4 regions of the Microtetraspora glauca genome follow, and region 1 is predicted to be linked to each of the others. Evidence: riboswitches for the same ligand, from Rfam matches in the RefSeq annotation. Region 1 holds a riboswitch; each other region holds the start of a gene.
What was found. A riboswitch is a leader RNA that binds a small molecule or an ion and turns the genes downstream of it on or off. The one in region 1 is predicted to bind cyclic di-AMP.
Positions count from the first base shown of each region.

Region 2: it holds a riboswitch for cyclic di-AMP, as region 1 does, so the genes downstream of both, AB0I59_RS08995 (C40 family peptidase) here and AB0I59_RS32755 (VldE C-terminal domain-containing protein) in region 1, are expected to answer to the same signal.
Region 3: it holds a riboswitch for cyclic di-AMP, as region 1 does, so the genes downstream of both, AB0I59_RS26430 (CHAP domain-containing protein) here and AB0I59_RS32755 (VldE C-terminal domain-containing protein) in region 1, are expected to answer to the same signal.
Region 4: it holds a riboswitch for cyclic di-AMP, as region 1 does, so the genes downstream of both, AB0I59_RS30570 (glycoside hydrolase family 25 protein) here and AB0I59_RS32755 (VldE C-terminal domain-containing protein) in region 1, are expected to answer to the same signal.

Region 1 is NZ_JBFALK010000022.1:15,044-19,206, reverse strand. It holds gene AB0I59_RS32765 (TIGR03619 family F420-dependent LLM class oxidoreductase) at 1-525, shown strand, start outside; gene AB0I59_RS32760 (alpha/beta fold hydrolase) at 565-1,485, shown strand; gene AB0I59_RS32755 (VldE C-terminal domain-containing protein) at 1,554-2,216, opposite strand; cyclic di-AMP (ydaO/yuaA leader) riboswitch at 2,503-2,681, opposite strand; gene galT (galactose-1-phosphate uridylyltransferase) at 2,753-3,844, opposite strand; gene AB0I59_RS32745 (DeoR/GlpR family DNA-binding transcription regulator) at 3,841-4,163, opposite strand, start outside.
Region 2 is NZ_JBFALK010000003.1:578,372-582,534, forward strand. It holds gene AB0I59_RS08990 (peptidase MA family metallohydrolase) at 1-137, opposite strand, end outside; gene AB0I59_RS08995 (C40 family peptidase) at 403-870, opposite strand; cyclic di-AMP (ydaO/yuaA leader) riboswitch at 1,010-1,167, opposite strand; gene AB0I59_RS09000 (C40 family peptidase) at 2,054-3,013, opposite strand; gene AB0I59_RS09005 (NYN domain-containing protein) at 3,140-4,163, opposite strand, start outside.
Region 3 is NZ_JBFALK010000015.1:131,317-135,479, forward strand. It holds gene AB0I59_RS26415 (response regulator transcription factor) at 1-473, shown strand, start outside; gene AB0I59_RS26420 (MFS transporter) at 492-1,775, opposite strand; gene AB0I59_RS26425 (hypothetical protein) at 1,943-2,239, opposite strand; gene AB0I59_RS26430 (CHAP domain-containing protein) at 2,401-3,054, opposite strand; cyclic di-AMP (ydaO/yuaA leader) riboswitch at 3,069-3,206, opposite strand; gene AB0I59_RS26435 (quinone oxidoreductase family protein) at 3,799-4,163, opposite strand, start outside.
Region 4 is NZ_JBFALK010000019.1:130,106-134,268, forward strand. It holds gene AB0I59_RS30560 (sensor histidine kinase) at 1-817, shown strand, start outside; gene AB0I59_RS30565 (response regulator) at 814-1,470, shown strand; cyclic di-AMP (ydaO/yuaA leader) riboswitch at 1,679-1,823, shown strand; gene AB0I59_RS30570 (glycoside hydrolase family 25 protein) at 2,021-2,761, shown strand; gene AB0I59_RS30575 (phenylacetate--CoA ligase family protein) at 3,060-4,163, opposite strand, start outside.

The DNA.
Region 1 (4,163 bases):
ACCGTAGGGCTGGGAGGCCTTCCTGGCGAGGCACAGGCGGTGGGCGTCGACTTCGCCACCCGCGGCCGCCGCGCCGACGAGGCGATCGACGTGCTGCGCCTACTGTGGGCCGGCGGAGAGGACGGCGTCAGCTTCGCCGGCGAGTTCTTTTCCTTCGAGAAGCTGGTCAGCTTCCCCAAGCCGCACCAGGTGACACGGCTGCCTATCCACATCGGGGGATCGAGCCGGGCGGCCGCGCGCCGGGCCGGGCACCGGGGCGACGGGTACTTCCCCGGTGGCGCGTTGGACGCGGAGGAGCGCGCCCTTCAGTGGGAGCTCGTTCGCTCCAGCGCCGCGGAGGCCGGCCGGGACCCGGACGCGCTGGAATACACCCGCTTCGCCTCCATCGACGTACCCGTCGAGCGGGTCGAGGAACTCGCCGCCCAAGGGGTCACCCGCATCGTCGTGAACACCGCCGTCACCGAACCGGACGAGCAACGTGAGGAACTGTCCGCATTCGCTGAGAAATTCGGCCTGCCCCGGTAGCGTGACCATGATCCTTTGTGCGTTCGCTTTGGAGATCTCATGTCGCAAGCAGCATCTGACGTGGAGCTGGCGCGTTCGCTGGAGGGCGGGTTCGTCAGCAGCCATGCCGACGTCAACGGGATCCGCCTGCACTATGTGATCGGTGGCCGGGGTGAGCCGCTGGTCCTGCTGGGCGGGTGGCCGCAGACCTGGTGGGAGTTCCGCAAGATCATGCCGCCCTTGGCGGAGCGCTATCGAGTGATCGCCGTTGACTTGCGGGGGATGGGCGGCTCGGACAAGCCCGCCTCCGGCTATGACAAGAAGACGATGGCGGGCGACATCCACGCGCTGATGCGCCATCTCGGCCACGATGCCGTCAACATCGCCGGGCACGACATCGGCGGGATGGTCGCCTACGCCTTCGCGGCCAATCATCCCGCGAGCACGCGGCGGATCGCGCTGCTGGACATCGCTCACCCTGACGACCGGTTCTACGACTATTCCCTGCTGCCGCGCCCCGGGCGTCAGCAGATCGACGGCGACATCCATGCGGGTCCCGGACGTTTCCTGTGGTGGTTCGCGTTCAACCAGGTTCCCGGCCTGCCTGAACGCCTGCTCGCCGGCCGGTCACGCCACCTGATCGACTGGATGTGCGACTACTTGATCGACGATCCCGGCGCCATCAGCGACCGCGACCGCGACGTCTACGCCCACGCCTACTCCACCGTGGACGCGATCCGGGCCGGCAATGCCTGGTACCGGGCCTTCGGGCAGGACATCGCGGATGAGAAGACGTATGGTCCGGTGACCGTGCCGATCTTGGCCATGGGAGGCGGGGAGGGAGGCTATCAGCTGCTGCGGCAGGTGCTCGCGAACAAGGGGACCGACGTCGAGGTGGTCGAAGTTCCGGGCAGTGGCCACTACATCCCCGAAGAACAACCGGAAACGGTCGTCAAGCATCTGACGCGATTCTTCGCCTGAGGCGGCGCGGGCCGCTCAGCGGCACTCCCGGTGCGGTGGCGCGGAGCCGAGGGGGCCGTCGGCAGCGTCTAGTACATCGAGATGTGGACGTGGTCGTAGTGGTTCGCGGTGATGCCGCCGCGATCGGACATGGTGCGCCACCCGGGGCTGCCGAGGTTGTAGATCCGTTGCTGCCAGATCACGTAATTCACACCCAGCTTGGAGCCGTTCTTGATGGCCCAGACGGCGAGGCTGTCGCCGAGGGCCTTCATGCCCGGGCTCGGCATGGAGCCGCCCGAGCTCATCATGAAGTCACAGGCCCGGCCGAGCGGGTGCTCGCCCGAGGTGTCCACGCGGTAGCAGCCGACGGTGTAGCGCAGATCGAAGTGTTTACCGACCTCCGCCTTCATCAGGCGGGTCCGGGGCGTGATGTTGTCGCCGCCGGAGGGGAGTTCCGGGGCCCAGCCGCCGCCGGCGAGCTTCCCGGGCGCGATCGGGATGAGCTGGTCGAGCTTCTTCTTGATGTCGTCGATCAGGTTCTCGGCGGCCTTGCGCTGCCCGGCGACCTCCTGCGACCGCGTCTTGATCTGCTCGATCAGGGCCGCCGCCGCGTCGGCCGCGGCCTTGCGCTCCTTCGTGAGCGCGGCGACCTGCGAGACCAGTACGGCCTGCTCGTCCTGGATCTGGGTCAGTACGGCGGAGTTCCGCAGGTCAGTGCCCAGCAGGCCCAGGTCATGCGTCTGGTAACGCACGCCGGCGATGCTGATCATCTGCTGCCTGGCCGCCTCGAAGTCGGATTCCGCCTTGGCCAGCCGCTCCTTGGCCGCTTTCTCGGACTCCTGCGCCTTGGCGAGCTCGACCCGCTTGGCGTTGTAGTCGGCGATCAGCTTGTCGACCTTCGTGCGCAGCTCGGCGAGTTGCTTCCTGAGCTGGCTCTCGCTCGGCTTGGGAGCGGCGTGAGCCCCTGAGGCCGTACCGAAGACGAGGGCAGCCGCGGCCAGAGCCGCGGCGGCCGCCGGAAACGCGCGGGGCAGAGCCCACTCCTCTCCATCTGCCGACCGGGTTAGCTGACGGGTTCGGGCTGGAGGAGCCCTGGCACTGGCGTGCCTTCACCCCAGGTGCACGGCGACCGTTCCCGGAAACGGGGGATGGATCGCCACAACGTCGTGGGTCCCCGGCTCCCGGGCGAGGCGCCCGGGATTAGGCGCACCGGCTGTGGCAGCCGGTGCGATGGATAGTAGTGGTAAAGCCCGGATCATTGCTACTCAAAGTTGCAATCCAGTAGTGATCAACTCGTTATCGGATATTCACGCAACATCCGGGCGGCGTCCTCGGGGGCCACGTCGTTGACGAACGCCCCCATCGCGGACTCCGATCCGGCCAGGTACTTGAGCTTGTCCGGCGCCCTCCGGATGCTGAACAGCTGGAGGTGGAGGTAGGCGAGATCGCGCCGATAGGTCACCGGAGCCTGATGCCAGGCCGCGACGTACGGCATGGCCACGCCGAACAGCGCGTCGAGCCGGCGCAGCACCCCGGTGTAGAGCGGCCCGAACGCGGCGCGCTGGTCCGGGTCCAGCGCGGGCAGGTCAGGCACCCGCCGGTGCGGGTAGACGTGGATTTCGAACGGATAGCGGGCGGCGGCCGGGACGAACGCCGTCCAGTGCTCATTGGACGCCACGACGCGGGGACCCGTCCGCTCGGCGGCCAGCACGTCGGCGAAGAGGTTCCCGCCCCTGTGCCGCGAGGCGACGCCGAGCATGTGGCGGGTACGCGGGGTGACGTACGGATAGGCGTAGATCTGGCCGTGAGGATGGGGGAGGGTGATGCCGATCTCCGCGCCCCTGTTCTCGAAGCAGAAGACCTGCTCGACGCCCGGAAGGGCGGACAGCTCGGCGGTGCGGTCGGCCCATGCCTCCATGACGAGTTCGACCTGCGCCGCGCTCAGCGAGCCGAAGGACGCGTCGTGGTCGGACGTGAAGCAGACCACCTCGCACCGCCCGACGCCCGGCCGCGCCGCGCTCAACCCGCCGGGATCGGCGAAGCCGCCTCCCAAGGGGTAGCCCCCCGTGGAACCGTCCCCTGAGAAGCTGAACGAGGGGAAGCGGTTCTCGAAGACCGCGACGTCGTAGTCGGAGGGGATCTCCGAACCGGGATGGGCCGGACACAGCGGGCACTCGTCGGGGGAGGGCAGGTGCGTCCGGGTCTGGCGGTGCCCCGCGATGGTGATCCATTCGTCCATCAGCGGGTCGTAGCGCATCTGCGAGGCGCGTGGACGCGGGGGTAGTTCGCGCGGATCGACAGCGCCGCGGTCCGCGTCGTCCCGCCGGTCGTAGTAGAACAGCTCCCGACCGTCGGCGAGGTGGGTGATCGTGCGCTTCACGGGGCCGGTGCCTCCCGCTCGTCGGCGCCGGGATCCGCCAGCACCAGCTCGCCCACGTGCTCCGACAGCGCCGCGCGGGCCTCGCCGGACAGGCCGGTGTCGCTGACCACGACGTCGGCCTGCTCCAGGCGGGCGATCGTGCTGATGCCGATCGTGCCCCACTTGGTGTGGTCGGCCAGGACGACGAGGCGCTGGGCGGCCCCGACCAGCTCGCGGTCGGTCTCGGCCTCCAGCAGGTTGGGCGTGGTGAACCCGGCCTTCACGCTCATCCCGTGGACGCCGAGGATCAGCATGTCGACGTTCATCGAGCGGATCGCCG
Region 2 (4,163 bases), on a different contig from region 1:
CCGGCCCACATCTCGGGATGCTCGCCCATGACCGCGCGCGCGGTGGCCAGCGCCCGGTCGGGCGGCGCGTCGGCGGGCAGGGCCGTCACCGCCCCCGCGACCAGCACGGCCGCCCCGAGGCGGACCACAGCACGCATGCCGAAATCGTACGAGCCTCCGGACATGCCGCGGCCCCGCCCCTCTGGCAGAGGGGCGGGGCCGTGCGGCGTACCGGTGTCGAACCGCACCCGGCCGGGGGGCGGCCCGGGCGCGCCCGGGTGGGGTTCGAGCCGGGCACGCCCGGCTGGGGGGTTGATGGGGGCTCAGTCCCCGGGACGGACCGAGAGGGGGCTCGGTGGGGGCAGCGGCCCAGGGACGGACGGCAGTCGGTCGGGGGGAATTCCGACGTTCGGCGTAGGGAGCTCAGGCCCCGGGACGGACCGCGCCGACGAAGCTGCTCTTGCGGTACGCGTCGAGCTTGTCGATCCTGACCTGCGCGCCGGTGTGCGGCGCGTGGATCATTTTGCCCTTCCCGACGTACATGCCCACGTGGCCGCCGCCGCTCGTGAAGATGAGGTCGCCGGGCTTGAGGTTCTCCCAGGAGACCTTCTTCTTGACGCCGCTCTTCTGTGACCAGGTCGTGCGGGGGATCTTGACGCCCGCCTTCTCCCAGGCGTACTGGACCAGGCCCGAGCAGTCGAACGCGCCCGGTCCTGTGGCTCCCCATCGGTACGGGTCGCCGATCTGCTTCTTGGCCACCTTGATGGCCTTCTCCGCGAGGCGCTTCTGGCGGGCTGCCTTGGCCTGACGGATCGTGACCTTCGAGACTATGGCCGCTTTGGCGGAAGTCTCCGCCTTCGCGGCTGCCGCCGTCGTGGTGGCCGTTTCCAATGAGAGGCCGTCCGTCACCGGTTCGGCCGACGCGGGCTGGGCTCCGACGGCTGCGACAGAGGCGGTGATCGCTGCGCCACCGAGGGTGACGCGGGCAAGGCGGGACAGGCGTGCAGGGGTGCTAGACAGGATCGCTCCTATGGTCTTCCGCTTGCGCCTACCGGGTTAGCTGACGGATTCGGGCGGGGAAGTCGCCCTACGGCGCGAAAGGCGCCGATTCACCCCGGACCTTCGATGAAGGTCATTGGTTCCCCGGCTCCGTGCCTCCTGACTGCACGGACTCGGCATGTCGCCGCACCCGGGGGGATCGCGAAGCGGGTGACGACGACGGATGATCGGCACGAACGCGGCTGGTACCGGCGTTCATGGCGACGGCGTGGAGTGCACGTCGCGGCCCAGAAGTTACCGATTCGTGCCATAGGTCGGCAAAGTCCATGCCAAGAAATAAAGATCGAATAAAGGCTCCGGTAAAACGAAAACCCCTGCATACCCGATGCATTCCGCACTAAAATGTGACTCTGGTCACATATTGCGAAACATCCTCCGGAACTGCCACATTGGCACCAGCAGACACCCTAGAAGGTAGATCTATTTTGGTGATCGAAATTCCACGGGAAGCACCCTGGGTCCGATCGACGTTCGCGCACACGATGTGAGAGTTGTCACATATGCCGCTTCCGCCGATGGGTGAAGGTGATCGCGGAATCATGATTTCCACCGTCGAATCGCCCCGTATAACAGGACCGAGTGATCCCGCCGCATAGAGCGGGACTGGTTGCTCCTTGAGGCGTCCGTTCGTGCGGGCGTTCAGGATTCACCGGCCCCGGCCTCACCCATTGGCATACAGCCGTCCCCAGAGGCTCGATCGAGCGCCCTACGAGCTCCATGCCGGCTCACAGGGCCGGAACCAGGGGAAGCCGGGCTCAGGAGGGACCGGGCCAGGGGCCATCGACATGGAACCTCGCCGCAGAGCACCGGCGCGCTCAGCGGCGTCCGGCCACGCGGACACCGCCGAAAGCCGCGCGAACACCGCCGAAATACGCGGCACAGGACAGATCCGAGGCCTGCGGACTCGCGACAGTGTGACGGCGGTGCGGACGGGACACCAACGGGTGTGCGGCCCGGGGCACCGGCGATCCGGTGCCCCGGCCGGGGCGGTCGCCGGAGTTCCCGGCGGCCGAGATCAGGGACGTACGGCGCCGATGGCGTTGTACTGGGCGAGCGTGACGACCTTCACCACATCGCCCGTCCGGGGAGCGTGGACGACCTTGCCGTCTCCGGCGTAGATGCCCACATGCCCGTACCCACTGTGGAAGAGGAGGTCGCCCGCCTCCAGGGCGTCGAGCGAGACCCTGCGGCTGGCACCCCAGGCCCACTGCTCGAAGCTCGTACGCGGCAGCGAGACCCCGCCGCTCGACCAGGCCGCCTGGACGAGCCCTGAGCAGTCCCAGGCCCCCGGCCCGGTCCCGCCGTAGCGGTACGGCTTGCCGATCTGGCGGTAGGCGAACTGGAGCGCGGCGAGCGCGTTGCCGGAGGCCGAACCCGTATAGGCGATGCCCGCACTGTTGGGGTTGCCGGCGTTGTAGGCGCCCAGGCGACGCAGCAGCTCGGTCTGCTCCTTGACCAGTTCGTCGGCCTTCTTCTTCTCCTTGAGGAGATCGGCCTTGACCTTGGCCGCTTCGTCGAAGGTGCTCTTCTTCTGGTCCCGCTGCCGTTTGAGGTCGGCGATGGCGCCCTGGTACTCACTGAGCCGCCGGGCACGCCCCTGGGAGAGCTGGTCGAGCGCGGCGAGACCGCTGAGCATGGACTCGGGGTCCGGGCTGTAGAACAGACCGAAGGAGACGACATCCCCGGTCTGGTAGGTGCTGTTGGCGACCGTGACCAGCCCCTCGCGCAGCTCCTCGACCTTGCTGGCCTGCGCCTTGTAGGTGGTATTGACCGCGATGTACTGCTTCTTGGCCTTCTTCCACTTCTCGTTGGCCGCGTTGTACTGATCCACGATCTTGTCGGCCTGCTCGTCGAGCTTCTTCAGCTTGGCCTTGGCCTGCGCGACAGTGGGCTTGGGATCCGCCTGCGCGCCGGTGATGGGCAGCAGCAGCGCCACAGCGGCCAAGCCGACGGCCACCGGTACACGCCCTCGCACTCAGGCCCCCTTCGTCATAGACAAACCTGGGGCGCGACTTTACTCAGGCGATCATGGCGATTCAACCTATTCGCAGGTATTCGACCTGATCATCACCTATGGCGATCAGCCTGGCACTCTAGGTGATCAGGTACGGCCGAGACGGCGGAGCAACAGGAGCGACGGCACCGGCCGCGCCCCCATCCGGCGCACCGAATCGGCCACCTCCCGGTCGGAGGAGACCACGGCGATGGCGCGGCCGGACGGCTCCGCCTTGACCAGCTGCCGGATGAGATCGTCGGCGATCTGGCCGGGCGCGCTGAACATCACCCGGACCCCACGCGGAGCAGAGACCTGGACCGGCCCATTGAGCTCGGCCCCGTCGAAGACGCAGGTCACCTCCACCCTTGCCTGTACGGCGAGGCCGCCCAGTCCGGTGAGGAGCCGCGCCCGCTGATCCGCCAGCGTGAGGGACGGGTAGCCCGTCTTGGTGACGTTGTAGCCGTCGATGATGACGTGCAGGTTAGGGATGGCCAGCAACTGGTCGAACAGCTGCGGATCGTCGTCGGCGAGCGCCCTGGCGGGCACCGCCCGCACGCTCGGCGCACCCGGCACCACGGCGGACACGTAGTCGGCCGGTTTGCTGATCATCGTGGGCAGGGCCAGCTCCTTGCGGAGCCCTGCCGCGGCGTCCTGCAGCGCGTCCATGAGCACCCGGATGCGGGCGTCCTCCACGCTGCGCCCCTCCCGGGCCGCACGACGGCTCGCCTCAAGGTGCCGCTCGGCGTCCGCGAGGCGTTCCTTGAGCTTGCGGACCTCGGTCTCCGCCGCGCCGCTGGCGTTCGCCACCCTGGCTCTGGCCTCGGCGGTCTCCGCCTCCATCTCGGCCGCCCTGCGCTCGGCCGCCTTCGCGCGCTCCCGCGCGTCGTGCAGCCTGCGTCGAAGGTCCGCGTTCTCCGCGCGAGCCACCCTCACCTGTTCACGGAAGCGCTCCGCCTCCTCCTTGGCGGCGGTCCGCTGGGTGGCGAGCTGCTCGCGAAGCCGGGCCTCCACCTGTTCGCGCCCCGCCTCGGCCGACGTGGCCTGCTCCAGGTCCTCGCGCGCTCGCTCGACCAGCTCAGGCCAGCCCGGAGGCCGGGTGAGGTAGGCCGCCGCGGCGACGAGCACCGGC
Region 3 (4,163 bases), on a different contig from region 1:
CCGCCACCGAGGCCCTGCGTGCCCGGCGCGCCGCGCCGGAGGTCATCGTGCTGACCACCTTCGACGCCGACGAGCACGTCCTGCGCGCGCTTCGGGCCGGAGCCGCCGGGTTCCTCCTCAAGGACACTCCGCCGGCCGAGATCGTGGCCGCGGTGCGCCAGGTGGCGCGGGGCCATCCGGTCCTGTCCCCGGCGGTCACCCGGCGCCTCATCGCGCGGGTCGCGGAATCCGATCACGACCGGCGGCGCGCTCGGGCCAGAGACCGCCTGGCGCTGCTGAACCACCGCGAGCGCGAGGTGGCCGTCGCGGTCGGCCAGGGCAGGTCGAACGCCGATATAGGCGCCGTGCTGTACCTCAGCGTCCCGACGGTGAAGACCCACGTCTCCGGCATCCTCACCAAGCTCGACCTGAACAACCGCGTCCAGATCGCCCTGCTGGTCAACGACGCGGGGCTGCTGGACGACGCCGGATGACGGGCCGCTTCCCGCCGCTCATCGGCTGATCGCCTCCTCGCCGCTCTCCCCGTGTACGGCGACGGCCGACCGGCGGGCGGCTGCGCCGTACAGGAGGGTGACGACCACGATGATGAGCGGGAACACGGTGGCGACGGTGAGGCCGGTGCGCAGCCCGGAGCCGCCGTCGTCCGGCAGCACCTCCGCGATCCGCCGCAACACGGTCTCCCCGGTGCCCGCGGCGTCGGCTGCGGCCCCGGCGATCCACGGGCCGACGGCGCCTCCGGCGTCGCCGAATACGGCGAGCATGCCGAACATGGCCGCGCCTCCGAGGGGGAATCGAGCCGAGGCGAGGCTGAAGGTCCCCGGCCACAGGAGGCTGACGGCGAGTCCGCACACCGCGCAGCCGATCAGGCTGATGATCGGGTCACCCGACAGGCACACGACGAGATAGCAGGCGGTCGCCAGCGCTCCGCAGAAGATCATGGCCGGGACCAGCGGGATGCGCTCGCCCCAGAGGCCGTAGACGATACGGCCGATGCCCATGAGGACGGCGAACAGGCACGGCCCGGCCAGGTCGCCCCACACCTTTGAAACGCCCAGCCCTTCTTCCGCGAACAGCGACGACCACTGCGACATGGTCAGCTCGGCCGCGCCCGCGGCGAGCATCAGCACGATCGCCGCGACGAAGGCGGGCGCGCTCAGCAACGCCTTCAGGGACGTACGGTGCTCGTCGGGCACGGTCGCGGGAAGCGGGACCTTCATGAAGGCCACCACGTTGACCAGCGGCACGACGGCCCAGACGAGCGGCAGGATCTGCCAGGCGTCCTGCCCGATCCCGGCCAGCAGGAGCGTGCTGCCCGCCACCACGGCGACCTGGCCCCAGCAGTAGAAGGAGTGCAGCAGGCTCATCTGCGCCGCCTTGCCCTCCGCCGGGCTGGGCAGGGCGTCCACCACGGGGCTGACGAGCACCTCGAGCAGGCCGCCACCGACCGCGTAGACGACGACCGCCAGGCACAGTCCCAGGTACGGGGAGGGGACGACCGCCGGGGCCACCGCCAGCGACACCAGTCCCACGGCGGACAGGGCGTGGGCGAGCACCAGCGGTACGCGGTAGCCGATCCGGTCGGCGTACCTGACCGCCACGATGTCGGTGACGAGCTGGGTCGCGAAGTTCAGCAGCACCAGGCGGCCGAGCATCTCCAGCGGGACCTGGTAGCCGGTCTGGAAGACGATGAACAACAGCGGGGCGAGGTTGTTGACGATGGCCTGGGTGAACGAGCCGGTGTAGCAGGCGCGGCGGGTGTGCTCGAAGGTCGTCATCGGGGGGACGTGCCTCTTCCTCGGACTGTGGGCCGGTGATCAGGCCAATCTCCCACATGCCCGGCTGACCGGACGTCCTGCGGTTGATCACAGAGGTCCGAGCGATGCTCCCCTCGGGCTCCTGATCCTCGACCGATCTCGCGGAGCCCGTTTCCCGATGGTGCGCTCTACAGTTCGACATCCCGTACGACGTCGAGATCGACGAAGCGCGGCGGGGAGTCGCACAACTCCTCCATCCGGTGCGCGAACTCGCTCGTCGCCGGAAGCGTGTTGTTCCGCATCGCCTCCTCATACGAGGGGAACTCGACGATCGACACGTAGTGCTCGGGCCGCTGGTGATCGCGTGCCAGCACCGTGTGCGTGGCCGTGCGCTCGCCCGCCGTCCGGGCGCACCACTCATCCAGGAGACTCTCCACCTCAGGCGCGTGGGAGGTCTCGTACTCGATGACCTGGACGAACCCCATCGGAGCACCTCCTTCTGGCTGGTCTCAGCTTGAGTCGACCGCCGCCGAATGCCCTGTTCAACCCGAATCCGGGCAAATCTCCGGAGAGATCTCGGTCCCGGGATTCCGGACAGCGGAACGCCCCCGGCGGTCTGCCGGGGGCGTTCTCGAAGTCACACCGATCAGGCGGTGTAGACGGGGTAGCCGAAGCCCGTCACCTGGCTCATCGGCCGGGTACGGATCTCGACCTTGCCGTTGCCGGTGTTGCCTTCGACGGTCTTGATCGTCCCGTCGCCGTTGTCCTTGATGACGAAGCCGACGTGGTCGATGCCGTAGATGTCCTTGCCGCCGTTCCAGTCGAAGAACACGACCGCGCCGGGCTTGGCGGTGGCGCCCCAGCGGTGGTTGTCCTGGAACCACTTGGCGTGCTGGACGGTGTAGGCGTCCCAGCCGAGGACCGGCCGCAGGCCCGCCTGATCGCCGACCCAGGAGACGAACATGTCGCACCAGGGGGCGTTGGCGTAGGCGCCGGTGCTGCCGCCGTCACGGGCGACGGTCTCCTTGGCGCGGGGCGAGTTGATGTACCAGTCGTGGAACTTCGTGCCGCCGCCGGAGGCGTTCTCGCTGACGCCGACCTGGCTCTGCGCGATCTGCAGCAGCCGCGTGGCGCTCACCTTGGGCAGCGACGCGGCCTCCTTCAGGAGGGGGCTCATGGGAGCGGACGCGCTGGCGTGGACGGTGTCGGCGTGGGCGGCCGCCAGGGTCGCGGGCACGGCAGCGGTGGCCAGGACGCCGGTGATCAGGGCCGCACGCAGGTAAGTCTTGGGGGCTCGCATTACGGGGGTCTACTCCCTTGCTTCCATGCCGCCTACCGGGTTAGCTGACGGGTTCGGGCGTGGAAGTCGCCCTACGGCACTGATGCCGATTCACCCCAGAAAGGTGGTGGGTCCCCGGCTCCGCGCGAACGCGGACTCGGCGGTCGACGGTCGGTTCCAGTGATGGATGACCGTGTCATCGGTTATGGGGCAGGCACACCTTGCAGAGGTCAGGTATGCGCCGTGTTCCCAAAACGGTAATAGACCGCTTCAAATCGGTCAAGTGAGGACAAACAGGGTCATACCTCTGTAATGATCGGTCAAGAGTGGGGGTGCGGTACCACCATGGCGCCCGGTGATCGCTCGAACGGCGTGGTTTCGCCTGCCGCCAGGGGGATCCTGGCACCGTCGGCGCCCGCGCGAAGCCGACCGGTGTGACACGCCGCCGACCCCGGAAAGATTTACGTACGGATCTTCGCGATCACGCGGACGAGCCTGATTTCACGGGTCCGCGCCGCGACGTCCCCGGTGACGGGACGCTCGCGATCGATGCCGCCATGACCCTGACGAGAACCAGGCAATCGGCAGGCAACGGCTGCCCCTCGACCTGGACGTCCAGCCGGCCGCTCGGCAGGTCACGCGTGCGCCGAAACCACCCGGCCCGTGGCCCGTTTCTGCCGTATTCCGGTGGCGCCCCCGGTAGGCCAAGAAGATCCAGGATGCACCGACCCGGGCGGCCGAGTCTGTCGGATTGCCGTCCTGGTCTCAGGGGACCAGAACGACCTTGCCGAGGTTGCGGCGCGACTCGATGATCTCGTGGGCGCGCGCTGCTTCGGCGAGCGGGATTTCAGCGAATACGCGGGGCCGCAGTGTGCGGTTGCGGTGGAGTTCCCAGAGCTCGTCAAGCCAGCGCGCGTACACCTCGGGCTTGCCCCGGGCGATGGCCGCCATCTGGAAGCCGATGACCGAGGCGCTCCGGACAAGCAGCTCGTACGCGTCGATTGTGCCGCCGCCCGAACTGAAGGCGACCAGACGGCCGCCGGGGGCCAGGGCGCGCACCGCGGGGCTGAGGAGTTCTCCGCCGACCCCATCGATGACGATGTCGACCGGATCGCCCCAGGACTCGTCCC
Region 4 (4,163 bases), on a different contig from region 1:
CGCCGTCGCGGCCGGAGGGTTCGCGGTGGTCCTCGGCAGCCTGTTCACCGCACACGCGCTCTCCTCCGGAGTCCCGACGGTGACGGTGCTGAACGGCGCGGGATGGCTCTGCGCCCTCATGATCGGGGCGGCCCCGCGGCTGTTCGACGCGCGACGGCGGGCCATCGCCGAGAAGGTCCGCCGCGACGAGCGCCTGGCACTGGCCAGAGAACTGCACGATGTCGTCGCCCACCACATCACCGGCATCGTGGTCCAGGCCCAGGCCGCCCAGCTTGTCGCCCGCAAGCACCCCGAGAAGGTGGACGGGTCCTTCGCGGGCATCGAGGCCGCCGGCTCCGACGCGCTGGCCGCGATGCGCCGGGTCGTGGGCCTGCTGCGCGACGCCGACGACGCGGCGCCCGCCACGCCCGGCCCCGAGGGGCTCAGCGAACTGGTCGAACGCTTCGACGGTTACGGTCAGGGCCGGGCGGTCCACCTGCGGCTTCCCGACGACGACGACCGGTCGGGGTGGCCGCCCGAAGTGACCAGCACCGTCTACCGGGTCGTCCAGGAGTCGCTGACCAACGTCTCCCGCCACGCCCCGCAGGCTCGCTCGGTCATGGTCAGCGTCGACCGAGATCGGGACGTCGTCACCGTCGAGGTCGTCGACGACGCGCCGCCTGGGCCGGCCCGCTACCACCACCGCGGGGGGTACGGCCTGGTCGGGATGCGCGAGCGCCTGGAGGCACTCGGCGGCACGCTGGTCGCCGGGCCGCGCTCCGGGGCCGGCTGGTCCGTGCGCGCCACACTGCCCGTCGCCGCGCGGGAGCGCGGATGACCATCAGAGTCCTGGTGGCCGACGATCAGGCGATGATCCGTAGCGGCCTGCGGCTCATCCTGGAGGACCAGCCCGACATCAGCGTGGTCGCCGAGGCCGCAGACGGCGCCGAGGCGGTCGACCTGGCCCGGCGGCTGCGCCCGGACGTGTGCCTGGTGGACATCCGGATGCCCCGCCTCGACGGCATCGAGGTCACCCGCGCGCTGGCCGGCCCGGGGGTGCCGGACCCGCTCCGGGTGGTCGTGGTCACCACCTTCGATCTCGACGAGTACGTTCAGGGCGCGCTGCGCGGGGGAGCGGTCGGCTTCGTCCTGAAGGACGCCGGTCCCGCGCTGCTCGTCGAGGCCGTCCGGGCCGCGAACGCCGGAGACGCCCTGATCTCACCGTCGGTCACCCTGCGCCTGCTGCGCCACCTCACGGCCGCCGGAGCCCCGGCCGCACGCGGGCCCGCGCGGCCGCTGTCCGAACGGGAGATCGAGGTCGTCCGGGCCATCGCCAGGGGCCGTACCAACCAGGAGATCGCCGCCGAGCTGTTCATCTCGCTGAGCACCGTCAAGAGCCACCTGTCCGGCATCCAGGCGAAGCTCGGGGTGCGCAACCGGGTGGAGATCGCCGCCTGGGCCTGGGAGAACCGCATGATGGGCGGCGGGTAGCGCGGGCGAGGAGCCCACGAGGTTCCCTGCCTGACCGGCGGTTGACCTGTCCGGGTAAAGAATCCTTTGTCCTGTTTGTCACTTTATGTCCGTATGTGTACCTTAGGTCCACTATCGGAGTACGTACCGACGACTGTGTCGTCACCTGTGTTGCCGTTTCGTTGCCCGGACCGTGCGTCGCCGACGGGGAGTCTTTCCCGTCTTGACGGCGCGTGGGCCGCCTCATCCGCTCCCAGCGGAGCCGGGGACCCATCTCCCGGGGTGAATCGACACGCCAGCCCGCGCTGCGTGCCGTAGGGCACCTCCCCGCCCGAACCCGTCAGCTGACCCGGTAGGCGGCATGGAAGCAAGGAGTCGATCCCTTCATGCCCACGCATCGACCTGCCCCTTCTTCGAAGAACCCCGGCCGGCGCCGTCTGGCCGTGGGGTAGAACACGCCGCCCTCCGCGGGGGGACCGGGTGCGACGGCGCGTGACCCTGACACCCGCTCACCACGCGGACCCCACTCCCCACGGCAGTCCCCAAGCAATGCCTCATAGGAGAAACCAGCATGTCCCTCACCCGTACATTCCGAGTTCTGACCGCGACCGGTCTCCTGGCCACCGTGTCCACCACCGCCGCCCTGGTCCTGTCCAGCCCGGCGCACTCCACCCCGGACGGCCCCGCCCCCGCCGCCCAGGCGGCCGAGGGGAAGGCCTCGCCGCTCATCTACGGCGAGGACGTCTCCGGCCACGAGCCCACGCATGACTGGAGCTCCAGCCCGGCCCACTTCGGCATCGTCAAGGCCACCGAGGGCCTGACCTGGCGCGACGACTCCTTCGCCCGGCACTGGCGCGAGCTGGGCAAGAAGGGCATCGTCCGCGGCGCCTACCACTTCGCCCGCACCTACAACGACCCCATCGCCGAAGCCGACCACTTCCTGTCGGTGGTGAACGCGCAGCCCAGCAAGCCCGGCGACCTGCTGGTGCTCGACCTGGAGACCTCCGACGGCCTGTCCGTCTCGCACGTCAACAACTGGGCCAAGACCTGGCTGGCCTACGTGAAGAAGAAGACCGGCGCGACGCCGCTGATCTACACCGGCTGGAACTTCGCCGAGACCTACGGTCGCGGGCTGTCCGAGTACCCCCTGTGGGTGGCGCACTACAGCAAGGCCAAGGGTGAGGTCACCCCGCCCGCCGACTGGAAGAGCTGGGCCATCCACCAGTACACCGAGACGCCGATCGACCAGAACGTCTCCGCGTTGACCGCCGACCAGCTGCGCGCCCTGGGCCGCCCCGCCGCCAAGGCGTAGCCGACCGGGCTTCCGCCCGCCGTCCTCCGTACGGGGCCGAACGGCCGTCCCGAATGCGGAATCGGCGAGCGGAAGCACCGGGCGCCTCGACGATCGAGCGCTTCTCCTGAATCCCCGGCGGGCGCGCATGGTTCGAGCGCCTGCCGGGGAACGGACAGCTCAGACGACTCGACCAGAGCCATCTCGGTCAGGCGTCGGCCAGGCGCGTACTGCCGGGGCGGTTCGCAACCCCGAGAAGCTCCGGCCTTGGACGGTGGGGCCACGGCACCAGCCAGTGCCCTTCCCGTCAATCTTCTCGTCAGGGCTTGGCCAGTGGGATGATCCTGCGGTATTTGCCGCCGGCCGACCGCTCGGGTGGCTCTTCGGCGCGCTCGAGCGTGATGTGGTCGACCTTGTGCTCGGTCAGCAAATGAGCGATCTCGTCGCGCACCGTCTGCCACACGCTGTCGGGGTCGGTGCCGTCCGCGGGCTTCAGGCGCACCCGCAGCGTGGTGGGCGTCGTCTGGACGAGCTGGAACTGCTCGATGCCGGGAAGACGGTCCAGCAAGGTGCCGAAGGCCATGGGGGAGATGCCGATGTGCTCGCCGCGGCCGGTGGGGAAGGAAAGCATCTCGGCCGCGCGGCCCTGCACCTGAACAGCGGGTAGTGGGCTGCCGCACGGACAGGGGTCGGGACGCAGCAGGACGTTGTCGCCCAGGTTGTAGCGCAGGATCGGCTGGGCCCGGTTGGCGAGGTTGCTCAGCAGGACCGTGTGCGACGGCTGACCAGGGGGGACAGGCCGGTAGTCGGCGTCGACCGGCTCCAGCACGGCCCAGTCGCTGTTGACGTGAAGCCAGTTCTGCGCGCAGCCGTAGGAGAGGAAGCCGCACTCTGTGGCGGCGTAGGCGGAGCGGATCTCGGCGTGGAACGCGTCGGCGATCCGGGTACGGTTCTCTGCCGTCAGCGCTTCACCACCGGCGATGATCACCCCTGGGCGGATGCGCAGGCGGCCGGCTTCCTGCTCCCCGGCCAACAACCCGAGCATGCTCGCGAAGCCGGTGAGGGAGCTGGGGTTGTATCGGTTGAGCTCGGCGGCCAGTTCCGGCAGCGGCTGGTGTATCGAGAATTCTCTCAGCATCCAGCTGAGCCGTGGGTGGTCCCGGCGGAACCGCGCCGCCCCGGCGACGGTGGCGAAGTGGCCGCCGGGTGCGGAGACGATCGCGGTACGGCCGGCGCCGCGCAGGAGACGGATGACCTGGCCGATGCCCAGCCCGCCGCGGGCGCGCTGCCCGACGGCGGTGTGCACGGCCACACTCCGCTCGTCCAGCAGAAAGATGCCGCGCAGCCCGCTGGTGCCGGAGGTGGTGACCAGGAGATACCGCCCCTGAAACCACTCACCCACGAGTGTGGGGTCGTCCACGAA